2 regions of the Amycolatopsis sp. WAC 04169 genome follow, and region 2 is predicted to be linked to the other one. Evidence: predicted binding sites of a transcription regulator. Region 2 holds the regulator's gene; the other holds the start of a gene.

Region 1 (7,300 bases), on a different contig from region 2:
GGCCGCGGTCACCCGTTTCCAGCAGGCGTACGGGCTGGGGGCGGACGGCATCGCCGGTCCGGCCACGTTCTCGAAGCTCTACGCGTTGCAGGACGACGACTGCACGCCGATCAACTTCACCTACGCGGAACTGAACCGGTGCAACTCCGACTGGTCGGGCGGCAACGTCCCGCCGGCGACGGCGAAGGCCAACGCGCTGGTCTCGATGTGGAAGCTGCAGGCGATGCGGCACGCCATGGGCGACCGGCCGATCGACGTCAACGGCGGTTTCCGCAGCGTCGCCTGCAACAACGCGGTCGGCGGCGCGACCAACAGCCGTCATCTCTACGGTGACGCCGTCGATCTCGGTGCCGGCTCACAGGGTTTCTGCGGGCTGGCGAAGCAGGCCCGTAACCACGGGTTCGCGGAGATCCTCGGGCCGGGCTACCCCGGCCACAACGATCACACGCACGTGGCACACCGGTCGACGCGGTTCTGGTCGGCGTCCTCCTGCGGGATCTGAGTCACTCCCAGCGCCACAGCGACGGCGGCCGTCCTCCCTTGGGGAGGGCGGCCGCGTGTTCGGTGGTACGCCGCAAACCGGGGACCCGCTCCATCGTCCGGCCGAGGTTGGCCGGATAGGGGCGGTCCCCGGTCAGCGCTTCGGTGGCGTCCAACGCCTGTGCCGTGGTGAAGATCGGGCCCAGCAGCCCGGCGGTGAAGGCGACGTCCCGCCACAGCCGTTCGGCCAGCATCGGGCGGCAGTCCGCGACGATCCGGTCGTGGTCGAACGCCAGCGGCGGGACCTCGTCCAGCGGCACCCAGACGACGTTCCCCGGATCGTCGAGCGCGGGACTCACCGTGGCCCACAAGGCGATGGAGAGCGTGGGACCTCGGGGATCGCGGTTCGGCTCGTCGAAGGTGGCGAGCTGTCCCGTCGCCGAGACCGCGTCGGGCGGGAGGCCGAGTTTGCCGACCACCGCCCGGCTCGCCGCCTCCCGCAACCGTTCACCGAGCCCCAGCAGCACCCCGGGCAGGGCGAGCTCCCCCTCGAAGGGCTCGGCCGCCCGCGGCGCGATTCCCAGCAGCACGTTCCGGGTGCCGGGGGCGAACCGCACCACGAGCACGTCAACGGACACCGGCGTCGAATCGATCACGCGTTGATTGTCGACCTTGCCTCCGCGACCCGGTAACCCGCCCTGTCCGGGCCGTACCCCATGACGGCCACCGGCAGCCGCGCGCCGAACCACGCCAGCGGATCCGGCAGATCGACGGCGGCCGAACCGTCCCGGGGCACGACCTTCAGCCCGGTCGCGTCGAGGTGGGTCACCGCGAGCGCGTCCACGCCGTCGCAGGCCGCGATCGCGTAGTCCAGCAGGGCCGCGTCGAGATGGCCCGCCCGCCACGCGCCCTGGAACTCGCCGGTTTCGTTGTGCGCCTCGGGAAAGCGGGCGAGCACGGCGGCGGACTCGGTCGGCAGCGGTCCCGCGCCGTGCCGGGTGAGGTACGTCCGCGTCACCCCCACGACGGTGTGCGGACGCCCGCCCAACAGGGCGCGGGCGTTGTGCGGCGTGGTCGTCGACCAGGTCGTATGCGGATGGAACCCGTGGTACTGGTCGAGGAGAGCCCCCTGCGCTCCCTCGAACACCAGCCGCCCGGAATCCGCCAGCCGCCCCGTTTCGTCCCCGTCGGTGATCCGCACCGCGTCCGCGAAATCGCGGTACAGCGCCACCAGTTCGTCCACGCTGTGCGGTGGCGTGGCGAGCGGCGCGTAGAACCGCGCGAGCGCGTCCAGCTTGCGCCGCAACACCGACGGCCGGGCGCAGTCGGCGACCGTCGGCGCTTCCCCCGGCGTCCCGATCACCTCCTGGCTCTCCACGACGTCCCCCGGGGAGGCCCCGGGCAACAGCGAGTACCAGACGGTCTCGCCGATGCCCTTGCCGCACGAACCGTGCCGGTTCACGCCACGGGCCTCCTCCCTGGCCCGGTTGGCGTGGATGTGGAACGGCGTCGTGAGCAGAGCCCGGCCGTCCACACTCAGCAGCGAGAGCGGATTCCGGACGCCGACCGCTTCGAGCCGCCGGGCTTCCGCGGCCAGCGCGAACGGCTCGACGAGCACGAACCGCGACAGATGGGTGGGCACGCCGGCGAACGTGCCCGCCCCGAACTGGCTGAAGGTGTGGTGCCGCCCGTCCACGACGACGTTGTGCGCGGCCTGCGCGCCCCCGTTGAAGCGGACCACCGCGGTGGTGGGCCGGGCGGCGCAGAGCGCGTCGATCACCGCGCCCTTGCCTTCGTCGCCGAAGCCGAGCCCGACCACCACCACGTGACCGTCCAGCAGACTCATCGCAGCACCACGTCGCTCGGCCCGTCGGCGTCGGGCACCGCCGACGTGACGACCGATTTGGTACCGAGCCTCGCCAGCGCCTTGCCGACCGCCTTGCTTTCGGCGACCGAGCCGACGTCCGCGAGGTCGGCGAGCGCGCGGTCGACGTCGACCACCCGCTCTTCCAGCCCGATGGTGGCGGCGATCAGTTCGCACACCGCGCCCGGGTCGTCCAGCTTCAGGAAGTTCTGGCCGAGCAGATCGCTCCAGTGCTCACCGATCTGCGGGTCGTTGTAGTACGAAGACTGGTTCGGCAGCACGAAGTACACGTGCCACTTGCGGGCCAGCTCCCGGTACACCGAGGCCGGGTCGATGTCCTCCCGCACGTCGTCCCCGATCACGCGGCGGATGTGGCGGGCCTCCAGCGCGGGCTTGTTCAGCTCGTCGCCGATGATGAACAGATAGCCCTTGCGGCCGCGGTTCTGCCAGGCGTCGGTCACGACGTGCCGCGCCATGAAGTACGCGGCCAGCTCGTAGGACTCGCTCTTCTGCCCGCCGCCCCCGCCTTCGAGGAAGATCGTGCGCAGCTGCTCGTCCATCCGGTTGTCCGATTCGAACTGCCCGACCTGCAAGGGAACCCGGTCGCTGTCGGCGTCGCCGATCGCGCCGAACAGCACCTGCGGGTCGGCCAGGTAGCCCCGGCGCTTCAGCAGGCCGTGCAGCTTGCCGAGCTTGCCCTGCATGATCCGCGGCACCCGGCGCATCGACCCGGTGACGTCGAACAGCACCGCGATCGGCGTCGAATCGGTGTGGTCGGCCGAATCCCGGCATTCCCGCACGGCGTTCAGCGGGTCCAGCGCGGGTGCGACCTTCCATTCCTTCGCGGGCTTGGAGCGGAGATCGGCGGTGTAGCCGAAGTCGTCCTCGCCCTTGGCCTTCCGGAAGGTCTTCGCGGCGGCGTAGGCGTTGTCGTCCCAGTGTCCGTGTCCCATGGTCAGGCTCCTGTCTCGGGGATGATGAACGGTCGGAAGGTGCGGGGGCCGTACAGGTCGGCGAGCAGTTCGTCGTACTCGTCGAGCAGATCGACGGCCTCGGGTCGGTGTGCCGGGATGTCCTGGAGGCATCCCTCGGCGAACCGGCGTTGGCGGATTTCGTCCGGTGCCAGCAGTTCCAGCATCAAGCTGTGGAGCATGTGGACGTCGGTGGCCGCGGTCATCGGCAGTCCTTTGTGGACTTCCGGTGGGTAGTGGACGGATTTGTCGGCCGCCAGCGGAAGCGCACCGTCTTCGACGGCGAAGGACCATCCGGCGACGACGATGCCGTGCTGTGCCGGATGAACGAGCACGTTGTCCGCGGTCAGGTGGCCGTGGACGACGCCCGCCCGGTGCGCGCCTGCCATGGCACGCAGGAGGCGACGGTGCATCCAGGCGTAGTCGCGGCCGTCGAGCCCGCCGGGGAAGGCCTTCCCGATGTCGGCGAGGGTGAGGAAGCCGTCGACGAGCGGATCGAGGACGCTGAACGCCCGATCGCCCCTCGCGACCGGCCCCGACGTGTCGAGCAGTCGCGGGTAATAGGGGCGCAGCCACCGGTGCCGCTCGGTGAAGCCGTCGAGCGCGCGCAACGCCTCCCATTCGGCGTGGATCAGCGGGTTGAGCGCCGGATCGCGGACGAGTTTGACCAGATGCGGGCCGGTGGTCCGGTAGGTCGTGGCGACACTGCCGACCGCGTGGGGAGCGACGAGCGTGTACGCCGACGTGGCCGTGGTGACCGTCTGACGCCGGGACCGTTTCCACTCGTCGTGGAGGCGGTTGAGCATGGCCGCCGCGCGGTGGGCCCGCGCGTCGCCGGGATTGCGGTCGGGGTGGAGCACGGCCGCCAGTTCGCGGTAGCGATGGCGGGCGAACAGCGCGGCCGGGCCGGCCGCGTCCTCGACCGCCTTCATGGCGTCTTCCCTGGTGAGCATAGTTTGAGTCTAGACGACTCTTACTTCGCCTGGCAAGGGGGTGGGTACAAATCCCGTATCACTCCGTCGCCTCGGCGAATAGCCTGGAAGGGTCGGGAAGAAGGGACTTTCTTGTCAGGTGAACCGGGGACTTCCAGGTTTCTCTTGCTGATGCTGCTGGGCGGGATCCCGCTCGTTTTCCTGTTGTGGGTGACCGGGGGAGCCCTCGGCGACCGCGTGCGCGAGCTGGACACCGGAGAGGACGTCACGGTCACCGCCGTCTCCGGATGCGTCGAGGAGGGGCCGCCGATGAGCGGCACCTTCCCCTATTGCTCGGCCGGGTGGCGATTCGACGACGGGCGAACCGGTCACGGGAGGATCGACGGTGAGAGGGTCGCGGAGGGCGACAGGATCTTCGCCGGTGACGGATTCGCCTACCGGTCGAAGACTTCGCGGGTCTTGAGCCTGGTGGTCGTCGCGCTCGTCGGCTTGGTCCTGCTCGGAATGCTGATCGGGCTAGGCGTCCTGTACCGGCGGCGTCGCGCGAAGTGACGCCGCCGGCCGTGCTCAGCTCCGGGTGGCGTCGATCTGCCGGTCGTCCTCGGTCGAACAGCTCGTCACCGGATCGTTCGGCCCACTGCCACAGGTCCAGGCACCGATCACCACCGGCCCGGGGCCTTGCGGCGACGCCGCTTCGGCGGGTGTCAGCTTGGCGAAGTAGTCCGTGAGCACCTGTGTCGCTTCGCCGCAGTCGGTTTTCCCGCGTGCCACGACCTTGTTCTTCGCGCCTTGAAGTCCGGCGATCTCGCCGCAGGGTGTTCCGGCGGGTGCCGGCGTGGAAGCGGGGGAGGACGGCGGCGGTGCGGCCGCGGGTGCGGGATCGGCGCCGCAACCGCTCAGCAGGACGACGGCGAGCGCGGCGGGAAGCACGGCGAGACTCTTCATGGGCCCTTCTTCTCGGGGATGGTTCATTCGACGGGGACGACGGCGGCGAACACGTTCTGCTCGCCCTTGCTGCAACTGGTGCCGCCTTGGGCGGCGGGAGCGCCGGAGACGCACAGCCAGCCGTCCACGGTCTCGCTGACCGGCTCGTCCGAGCCCGCGGACTGACGTCCGGCGATCCTCTTGTGGAACGAATCGACGATCCCGGTCGCGTCCGCGCACGAGACGCCCGGCCCGTTGAGCACCTGCAGGGTCAGCCCGCTCGCCGCGGTCACCGTTCCGCAGGAACCCTGTACCGGTTCAGCGGGTTTGGGTGCGGGGGCGGAAGTCGGGGCGGCGGACGGACTCGGCGCGGTTTGGGACGGGATCGGCGGCACCGACACGGGGGAGGCGCTCAACGAGAGTGAAGGCGGTGAGACCGACATCGAAGTGACTGGCGGTGGCGGAGCTTCGCCCGAACAGGCGGCGAGCGTTCCGGCGACGGCACAGACCGCGATCAGGCGCCGCCACGTTCCCGTGGTCGTCGAGACGGGCAAGGCGATCCTTTCGTCGGCCGGTCGTGGCCGGCCCATTCTGACCCGGCCGGGCCCGATGTCGTGGCATTGAGCCACGTTCGATTCGCGGGAGGCTATCGCGACCGCGCCGCCGCGATACGCGAGGACCGCCCGATCACTGTCCACTGTGGACAATTAATATGCCGTTCACGGCGCGGCAACACCCTGCTGTCGTCGCGAACCGATCGGACGAATCCGGCGCCGAGCCGTTAACGCGCGGCCCCGTTCTGCCGAAAAGACAAGTAGCGCTCCGGCGTGTCCCAGTCCCCGTCACCGAAACCGTGAGAGCGATGAAGACCGACGAACAGACCGACCCCGCGTCACCCCAGGCCACCGCACCGGCGAGCACGGAGCTTCCCCCGACGGCCCCGTGCACCGTCGTCTGGTGTGGCGGCCGCCCGTACGTCCTGGAGAACTCGGCGGGCCACCATCGCTGGATGGGCACCGACCACCGAGGCAGGCCCGTGGCGCTGACCAGCGCGGACCTGCAACGCCGCGGCTGGACGCACACCCGGGCCAGCTGACGCGGAAGGACCTGCCGCCGCTGGCTAGGCTGAGCGGGTGAGTACGCCCCCCGAACCGAGCGTGACCAGCGAAGAGCCTTCCCTGCTGCGGCAGGCCTTGAACGTCCCCAACATGCTTTCGATCCTCCGGCTCGCCGGGGTGCCGGTCTTCCTGTGGCTGCTCCTCGGCCCGAAGGAGGACGGCTGGGCGCTCGCGCTGCTCGTGTTCAGCGCGCTCACCGACTGGCTCGACGGCAAACTCGCCCGCTGGCTCAACCAGATGTCGCGGCTCGGCCAGCTGCTCGACCCCGCCGCCGACCGGCTCTACATCCTCGCGACCCTCGTCGCCTTCCTGATCCGCGACATCATCCCGTGGTGGCTGGTGGTCCCGCTGGTCGTGCGGGAGGCCGTCCTCGGCGTCTGCGTCCTGCTGCTGCGCCGCCGGGGGTTCGCCCCGCCGGAGGTCACCTACATCGGCAAGGGCGCCACCTTCGTGCTGATGTACGCCTTCCCGTTCCTGCTGCTCACCCAGGGCGGCTCCGACATCGCCGCGATCGCCCGGCCGATCGGTTACGCCTTCACGGCGTGGGGTGCGGTCCTGTACGTCTATTCGGGCGTGCTGTACATCGTCCAGACCGTGCGCGCCTTGCGGGAGGCGCCGGGCGCGTGACCCGGCGGGATGCGAAACTGCGCGCGTCGGTTTCGAGTGAGGGCATCAGAAAGGGGAGCGGCGTTGTCCACTCCAGAAGAACTGCGGTACACCGAGGAGCACGAGTGGGTCTCCGTGCGCGACGGCGGGCTCGTGCGCGTGGGCATCACGGAGTACGCCCAGGACCAGCTCGGTGACGTCGTGTTCGTCGAACTGCCCGAGGTCGGCAAGCAGGTCGGTTCGGGTGACGCGTTCGGCGAGGTCGAATCGACCAAGAGCGTCTCGGAGCTGTTCGCCCCGCTCGACGGCGAGGTGGTCGCGGTCAACGACGCGGTGACCGAATCGCCCGAGCTGATCAACAGCGACCCGTACGGCGAGGGCTGGCTGATCGAGCTCCGTCTCGAC
Region 2 (7,300 bases):
GAGGAACAGTCCCGAGCCGAAGTTGTCGATTCCCAAGGCGACCAGCAATGCGACCCGGTTACGCACTGATACGACGCTACCGGCGTCACGGCGCTACGAAAGGTCCGTTCAGTCAAGACCGGCGGGTAGCAACGGCCCCGGTCAGACGTCACAGGTCCGCACGGACAGGGCGGCGCGGACATCGGCGTTCATCTCCGCCAGGCGCGTGGTCAGTTCGAGCACCTTTTCGTCGTCCCAGTCACCGAGCGCGCGCTCCATGAACTCCAGATAACCGGCCCGCCGACGCCCCAGCTCCGCACGCCCGCGCTCGGAGATGCTGATGATCGACGCGCGGCCGTCTTCGGGGGCGGGACGGCGGTCGACCATGCCCGCCGCGGACAGCTGGGAGATTTGACGACTTACGACCGAAAGGTCCACAAAGCGTCGTTTGGCCAATTCGGACGGCCGCGCCTCACCGTGCTTCGCGAGATCCGACAGCAGCATCGCAGCCGCCGGATGCAGCCCGGGGTCGTCCTGCCACGCCTGCATTATCCAGGCGTGCTGCAGCTGGGAGGCGGCCTTCAGCTCACGCATCAGCTCGACCCTGGCGTCGTCCGCGGAGCTCATCGGTCCCTCCTGGCTACTTGTACAGTACAACTTTATTCGGCGACACTTGCGTAAGACAACTATTTACCTCGTGAGATCGCCCACTGCCGACCGGTTTCGAGTACACCCGTCCGGAGCAACGATGCGGGCAAAAGGTCTCTCGGCGGCTAGTCTCGCGAACGAGCCGGAATTCAGCCGACCGGCCCGACAGCCACTGACCGGAGAGGTGAATGATCCGTGAATTCTTCTCCAGTGGACCCTCGTTCGTGAACCTGGGGAACTGTCTTCCGGTATGCGCTTCCCGATCAGCGACTCCCAGCCCGTGACGGCCGACGCGGTCAGCCCGGTCCCGCGGTCTTCGGCGCCGCGCGAAGCCCCGCCCGCGGTCACCGCGATGGTGCGGCTCATCCGGGACACCTGGGCGAAGTCCGAACCCTTCATCCCGGAGATCTCCCAGTTCTTCTACGGGATGCTGTTCACCCTCGCGCCCGCCACCCGCGACTTCTTCCCGATCAACATGGAGGTCCAGCGCGGCAGGCTGGTCCGCGCGCTGGTCCACATCGTGCAGATGGTCGACCGGCCGGACGACCTCGTCCCGTTCCTGACCCAGCTCGGCCGCGACCACCGCAAGTTCGGCGTCATCCCGCGGCACTACGAGGCCGTCGGCACCGCACTGCTCGCCTCGCTCAAGAACCACCTCGGTCCGGACTGGACACCCGAGGTCGAACGGGCCTGGGCGGAGGCCTTCACCATCGTCGCCCGCGCGATGCAGGAGGCCGCCGCGGCCGACGTCAACCCGGCGTCGTGGTCGGCGACCGTCCTCGAACACCGGCGGCTCACCTGGGATCTCGCCCTGGTCCGCGTCCAGCCCGAATTCCCGGTGCCGTACCAGCCCGGTCAGTACATGAGCGTCGAAGTACCGCAGCGGCCGAGGCTCTGGCGCTACCTTTCGCCGGCGAACGCGCCGCGCGAGGACGGCGGCATCGAGTTCCACGTGCGCGCGGTCGACGGCGGATGGGTGTCGCGCGCCATCGTGAGCCACACGCAGCCCGGCGACGTCTGGCGGCTCGGGCCGCCGCTCGGCAGGCTTTCGGTCGACCGCACCGACGGCCGCGGTGTCCTGATGATCGCGGGCGGCACCGGCATCGCGCCGCTGCGCGCCATTCTGGACGACCTCGCGCAGTGGGGCGAGAACCCGAAGGTCCAGTTGTTCTACGGCGGACCGTCGCGTGAGGACCTCTACGACCTCGACGAGTTGCGTGCCCTCGCGGCCACGAACCCGTGGCTCACCGTGACCCCGGTGGTCGAGCGCGGCGAAGAAGCCCCCGGCTGCGTCCAGGGCACGCTCGCGGAAGCCGTTACGCAGCAAGGGTCCTGGCCGGGGCACCGGATCCTCGTCGCCGGTTCGCCCGCGATGATCCGGGCGACAGTGTCCCGGATGCTGGTCGCGGGCAGCGCGCTCGACCAGATCGCGTACGACCCCTTCACCATCGACTAGCGAATTCGATTCCCGGAAAGCCACCCGATCGGCCGATCACGCTTTCCTTTACTTAGTGCCAGACGGGGTTGACGGCGCGTATATCGTTTGCTCCGATCGAGCGGGAAACAAACATTATCGGGCCCTTTCGCGACTTTCGGGCATACAGTCGGGAACCCTCGGGGGAACACGAGCACGATGACATCGGGTCTGGAGAATATGCCCGATCCAACTGGAGAAAATCGTTCACCCATGACTGCCGAAACAGTGAAATACGAGCATCCACCCGGTTCGTCCAGATCTTCACCGATCGCCGTCCCGCCTTTGATCGAGACGCCGACGGCGGACAAGTCCGTGCAGCTGGCCAAGCTCATCAGGGAGAGTTTCGCCGCCGTCGAAACGAAGTCCGAGGAGTTGTCCCAATACTTCTACGGGGCGCTCTTCGCCGTTTCGCCCGACGCCAGGGCGCTGTTCCCGATCAACATGGCGACGCAGCGAAATCGTTTGCTGCGCGCCCTCGTCTACGTCGTGCAGATGGTGGACCGGCCCGACGAACTGGCCACGTTCCTCGGCCAGCTCGGCCGGGACCACCGGAAGTTCGACGTCCTCGGCCGCCATTACGACGCCGTCGGCGTCGCGCTGATCGCCGCGTTGAAGAGATTCTTGAAGGACGACTGGACTCCCGAGGTGGAGGACGCCTGGGTCACCGCGTACGGCGTCATTTCGAAGAGCATGCGCGAGGCCGCCGGCAAGGAGACCGGGCCGGCGTGGTGGAAGGCGACCGTCATCGAACACCGCGTCGTGTCCCGCGACGTCGCCATCGTCAAGGTGCGCACCGATCAGCCGCTCCCGTACCGGGCCGGTGGCTACGTCAGCGTCGAGGTTCCGCAACGGCCGCGGATGTGGCGGTACTTCTCACCCGCCACCGCCCCGCACGACGACGGGACGATGGAGTTCCACGTGCACGCCGTGCGCGGCGGCTGGGTCTCGCGCGCGATCGTCCACCACACCCGGTTCGGCGACGTCTGGCGCCTCGGCCCGTCGCTCGGCGCGCTTTCGGTGAACCACACGGAGAGCCGTCCCCTGCTGATGATCGGCGGTGGCACCGGCGTCGCGCCGCTGCTCGCCCTGCTCGACGACATGTCGCGCTGGAAGAACAACCCGCCGGTGCACCTGTTCTTCGGCGGCCGCCGTCCGGAAGACCTCTACGCCCTCGACCAGCTCCGCGGGCTCGCCGTCACCTGCCCTTGGCTGACGGTGACACCGGTGACCGAGGAAGGCGCCATCACCGGCGGCGACCGCGGCACGCTGGCCACGGCGGTCACCCAGCGCGGGGCGTGGAAGGAGCGCGACGTGTACGTCGCCGGGTCACCGTCGATGATCCGGGCGACGATCGCGAAACTGCTCGCCGCGGGCACGGACCTGGGGCGGATCAAATACGACCCCTTCACCCTGGACTGAGCCGATGCTTCGTTCGTATTAGGCCGATCGGCTGTTCCACCTGGGCTCGACGCAGCAGTAGGTCAGTGAATCATTGACCACGGTCACCGGCGGATTTATGGTCTAGACCACATTGCTCCCCGTCGCGGGAACACCGTCGTTCCATCCCCAGGAGCCGGCATGACCGTCAAACGCAAGCTCGTGGCAGCCGCCGCCGGTGCGATCCTCGCCCCGATCGCCATCGTCGCCATCCCGCAGGTGGCCAGCGCCCACGGCTATGTGCTGTCCCCGCCCAGCCGCCAGGCGAACTGCGCCCAAGGCAAGGTTTCCGGCTGCGGTGCCATCGTCTACGAACCGCAGAGCGTCGAAGGCCCCAAGGGGCTCCGCAGCTGCAACGGCGGTCTTCCCGGATTCGCCGAGCTCAACGACGAGTCGAAGCCGTGGCCCGCCGCGTCGGTCGGCAACAGCGTGACCTTCAACTGGAAGTTCACCGCCTACCACCGGACCACGAACTACGAGTACTACATCGGCGGCACCAAGATCGCCGACATCAGCGGGAACAACTCCGCGCCGAAGGACCCGACGTCGCACACGGTGAGCCTGAACGGCTTCAGCGGCCGCCAGAAGGTGCTCGCCATCTGGAACATCGCGGACACGCCGATGGCCTTCTACAGCTGCATCGACCTGCAGATCGGCGGCGGCAACCCGCCCACCACCAGCAATCCGCCGACCACGAGCAACCCGCCCACGACGTCGAACCCGCCGACCAGCACCAGCAACCCGCCCACCGGCGGCACCTGGGCGGCCGGAACGTCCTACGCGGTCGGCAGCACGGTGACCTACGGCGGCGTGACCTACCGGTGCCAGATGGCGCATACCGCGATCCAAGGCTGGGAACCGCCGAACACGCCCGCCCTTTGGACGCGGCAGTGAAGCTGGCCCTCGTTCTCGTCGCCGGTCTCGTGGCCCTCGCGGGCTGCGGGGCCGGCGACGGCTCACCCACCAGCGCCGGTGCCCCGATCTCCCCCGTCCCCCAGTCGGCCGGGGCGTCCGCGGAGTACAACGACGCCGACGTGATGTTCCTGCAGATGATGATCGCCCACAACAACCAGGGCGTGGAGATCGTCAAGCTGGTCAAGGCCAAGCAGGGGCAGAAGCAGGAGCTGACGAATCTCGCCGCCGCCATCGAGGCGACGCAGCAGACCGAGACCACCGACATGCGGAACTGGCTGAAGGCCTGGGGCAAACCCGAGACGGGCTCGGCGGATCCGCACGCGCATCACCACCACGGTGGCGACGGGCTCACCGACAAGGGACTCCTCGAAGCACTGTCCAAAAAGGATGGTGCGGAGTTCAGCCTGGACTTCGCGGACATCTTCGTGGCGCACCAGCACAACGGGGTGGCGCTGGCGAGGACCGAGCTGAAGGACGGGAAGAACCCCGAAGCGAAGGCGCTGGCCCAGCGGATCCAGGACTCGCGCACCGGCGAGGTCCAGCAGATCCGGTCCCTGGTGCCCGGCCAGTGACGCAGTTAGTCCTCTAAATGCCGGGCTGACGCCCGGAGCATTTAGAGGACTAAGTGCGTTTTTTGGGCTTCCAGACCACGAGTGCCGTCTGCTGCCGCAGGGGAACGAGATCCTTGCGGTAGGAGGCGTGCACGGCCGCGGCCGTCTGTTCGGCGGCGAGGTACGCCGCGGTGAGCTCCTCGGTCAGTTCGGCGATACGCGAGCGAAGCGCGTCGACCTGGTTCTCCAGCTCGATGATCCGCTTGATGCCGGCGAGATTGACACCGTCCTCTTGGGACAGTCGCTGCACTTCGCGCAGCAACGCGATGTCCCGCATCGAGTAACGGCGTCCACCGCCGGACGTTCGGCCCGGCGACACGAGACCCTGGCGGTCGTAGGACCGCAGGGTCTGCGCGTGCAGGCCGGAAAGCTGCGCCGCCACCGAAATGACGAACACCGGGGTGTCCTCGTCCGCACCGTGCGGCAGCCCGCCGAACATCGTGCTCACCTGCCTTCGAGAAGTTCGGTGATCTCCGGTCGCGGATCGTGGTCGGCCATGGCCTCCGCGTAGGCCTCCAGCGCCTCACGGGCCTTGTCGTCCAATTTGGCCGGGATGGCCGCCTGCAGGGTGACCAGCAGATCGCCCTGCGAGCCGTCACGTTTCGCGATTCCCTTGCCGCGCACACGAAGCACGCGACCGCTCGCCGTACCCTGCGGCACCTTCAGCGAGACCTTGCCCTCGAGCGTCGGCACGGTGATCGTGCCGCCGAGGGCCAGTTCCGCGAAGGACACCGGCACGGTGATAGTCAGGTCGAGGTCCTTGCGCCCGAACAACGCGTGCGGAGCGACGTGCACCCGGACGTACAGATCGCCAGGCTGCGCGCCGCCACGGCCCGGTTCGCCCTGGCCCGCCAGCCGGATCCGCTGGTCGTCGGCGACGCCCGGCGGGATCCGCACGGTGAGGGTGCGGGTGCGGGTGCTGATGCCCTCGCCCGCGCATTCCGGGCACGGGTCGTCGATGATCTTGCCGCGGCCGCGGCAGTCGCGGCACGGCTCGGAGAACGCGAACGCGCCCTGGCTGCGGCTGACCAGCCCGCTGCCCTGGCAAGTCGCACACGTCCTCGGAGAGGTCCCCGGCTTCGCGCCGTTGCCACCGCAGGTGGAACAGGTCGCCGGGCTCGACAGCCGCAGCGGCAGGGTCGCGCCCTTGACCGCCTCGGCGAAGTCGATCCGGACGTCGGTCTCCACGTCGGCACCGCGTTGCGGCCGGTTCGCCGTGGCACCGGCCGCGGCGCCGCGGCGGCCGAAGAGGCCACCGAGGATGTCGCCGAGACCGCCGAAACCGCCCTGCTGCTGACCCGCCTGGCCGAAGATGTCGCCGACGTCGAACCCGCCGCCGGCACCCCCGCCCGGGAAGCCGAAGCCACCGGGACCGCCGGAGCCGAAGAGGCGGCGAGCCTCGTCGTACTCTTTGCGCTTGGACGTGTCGGACAGCACGCCGTACGCCTCGGAGACCGCCTTGAACTTCTTCTCGGCCTCCGCGTTGCCCGCGTTGGCGTCGGGGTGGTTCTCCTTGGCCAGCTTGCGGTAGGCCTTCTTGATCTCGTCCGCGGTGGCGTCGGAGGAGACGCCCAGTTCACGGTAGAAGTCCTTACCGATCCATTCCCGTGCACTCACCGAACGTCTCCTCCTTTCACGCCGTATCGCCGATCAGCGGTTGTTCTCATCGAAAAGTTCGCCCTCGAGCGGCAGTTCGCCGCCCACCGGCGGGTCCACCGGGGCGCCACCCGGCTCGTGGTCGGTGACCCCGACCATCGCCGGACGCAGCACGCGCTCGCCGAAGCGGTAACCGCGGCGCATGACCATGGTGACCGTCGGTCCGGTGACGTCCGGAGACGTGCTGTGCTGCACGGCCTCGTGCACGCTCGGGTCGAAGGGCTCGCCCTCGGCGCCGAACGCTTCGAGGCCCGACCGCTGCAGGCTCCCGACCAGCTTCTCGCCGACCGCCTTGAAGGCACCGGTCAGATCGCCGTGCTGCTCCGCGCGCTCGAGGTCGTCGAGCAGCGGAAGCAGGTCGCCGACGACCGACGCCTTCGCGCCGACGACGACCTGCTCGCGGTCGCGGTCCACGCGCTTGCGGTAGTTGGCGTACTCCGCCTGGAGGCGCTGGAGGTCTGCGGTGCGTTCCGCCAGCTCCTTCTCCAGACCGGTGGCCACCGACACGGAGTCGTCCACAATGGACTCCCCGAGGCCGGGGCCCGCGTGTGCCGCGGGCTCCGGTTCGACGGTGTCT

The links. Region 2 encodes HspR, which represses chaperone genes until heat shock. Its sites were predicted from a motif close to ANNTTGAGTNNNNNNNACTCAANNT; they were not measured.
Region 1: a site for HspR is predicted at 4,269-4,293, ahead of DMC61_RS19475 (adenylate cyclase). Genes of this name have one in related genera too.

The regions. Positions count from the first base shown of each region.
Region 1 is NZ_QHJI01000007.1:9,297-16,596, reverse strand. It holds gene DMC61_RS19495 (D-Ala-D-Ala carboxypeptidase family metallohydrolase) at 1-502, shown strand, start outside; gene DMC61_RS19490 (NUDIX domain-containing protein) at 504-1,136, opposite strand; gene DMC61_RS19485 (adenylosuccinate synthetase) at 1,133-2,326, opposite strand; gene DMC61_RS19480 (hypothetical protein) at 2,323-3,297, opposite strand; gene DMC61_RS19475 (adenylate cyclase) at 3,300-4,268, opposite strand; gene DMC61_RS19470 (hypothetical protein) at 4,419-4,799, shown strand; gene DMC61_RS19465 (hypothetical protein) at 4,815-5,192, opposite strand; gene DMC61_RS19460 (hypothetical protein) at 5,216-5,464, opposite strand; gene DMC61_RS19455 (hypothetical protein) at 5,499-5,795, shown strand; gene DMC61_RS19450 (hypothetical protein) at 6,034-6,267, shown strand; gene DMC61_RS19445 (CDP-alcohol phosphatidyltransferase family protein) at 6,305-6,916, shown strand; gene gcvH (glycine cleavage system protein GcvH) at 6,980-7,300, shown strand, end outside.
Region 2 is NZ_QHJI01000001.1:169,763-177,062, forward strand. It holds gene DMC61_RS00840 (MFS transporter) at 1-66, opposite strand, end outside; gene DMC61_RS00845 (MarR family winged helix-turn-helix transcriptional regulator) at 142-606, opposite strand; gene DMC61_RS00850 (globin domain-containing protein) at 878-2,083, shown strand; gene DMC61_RS00855 (globin domain-containing protein) at 2,315-3,523, shown strand; gene DMC61_RS00860 (lytic polysaccharide monooxygenase) at 3,683-4,435, shown strand; gene DMC61_RS00865 (DUF305 domain-containing protein) at 4,432-5,028, shown strand; gene DMC61_RS00870 (heat shock protein transcriptional repressor HspR) at 5,078-5,506, opposite strand; gene dnaJ (molecular chaperone DnaJ) at 5,512-6,684, opposite strand; gene grpE (nucleotide exchange factor GrpE) at 6,718-7,300, opposite strand, start outside.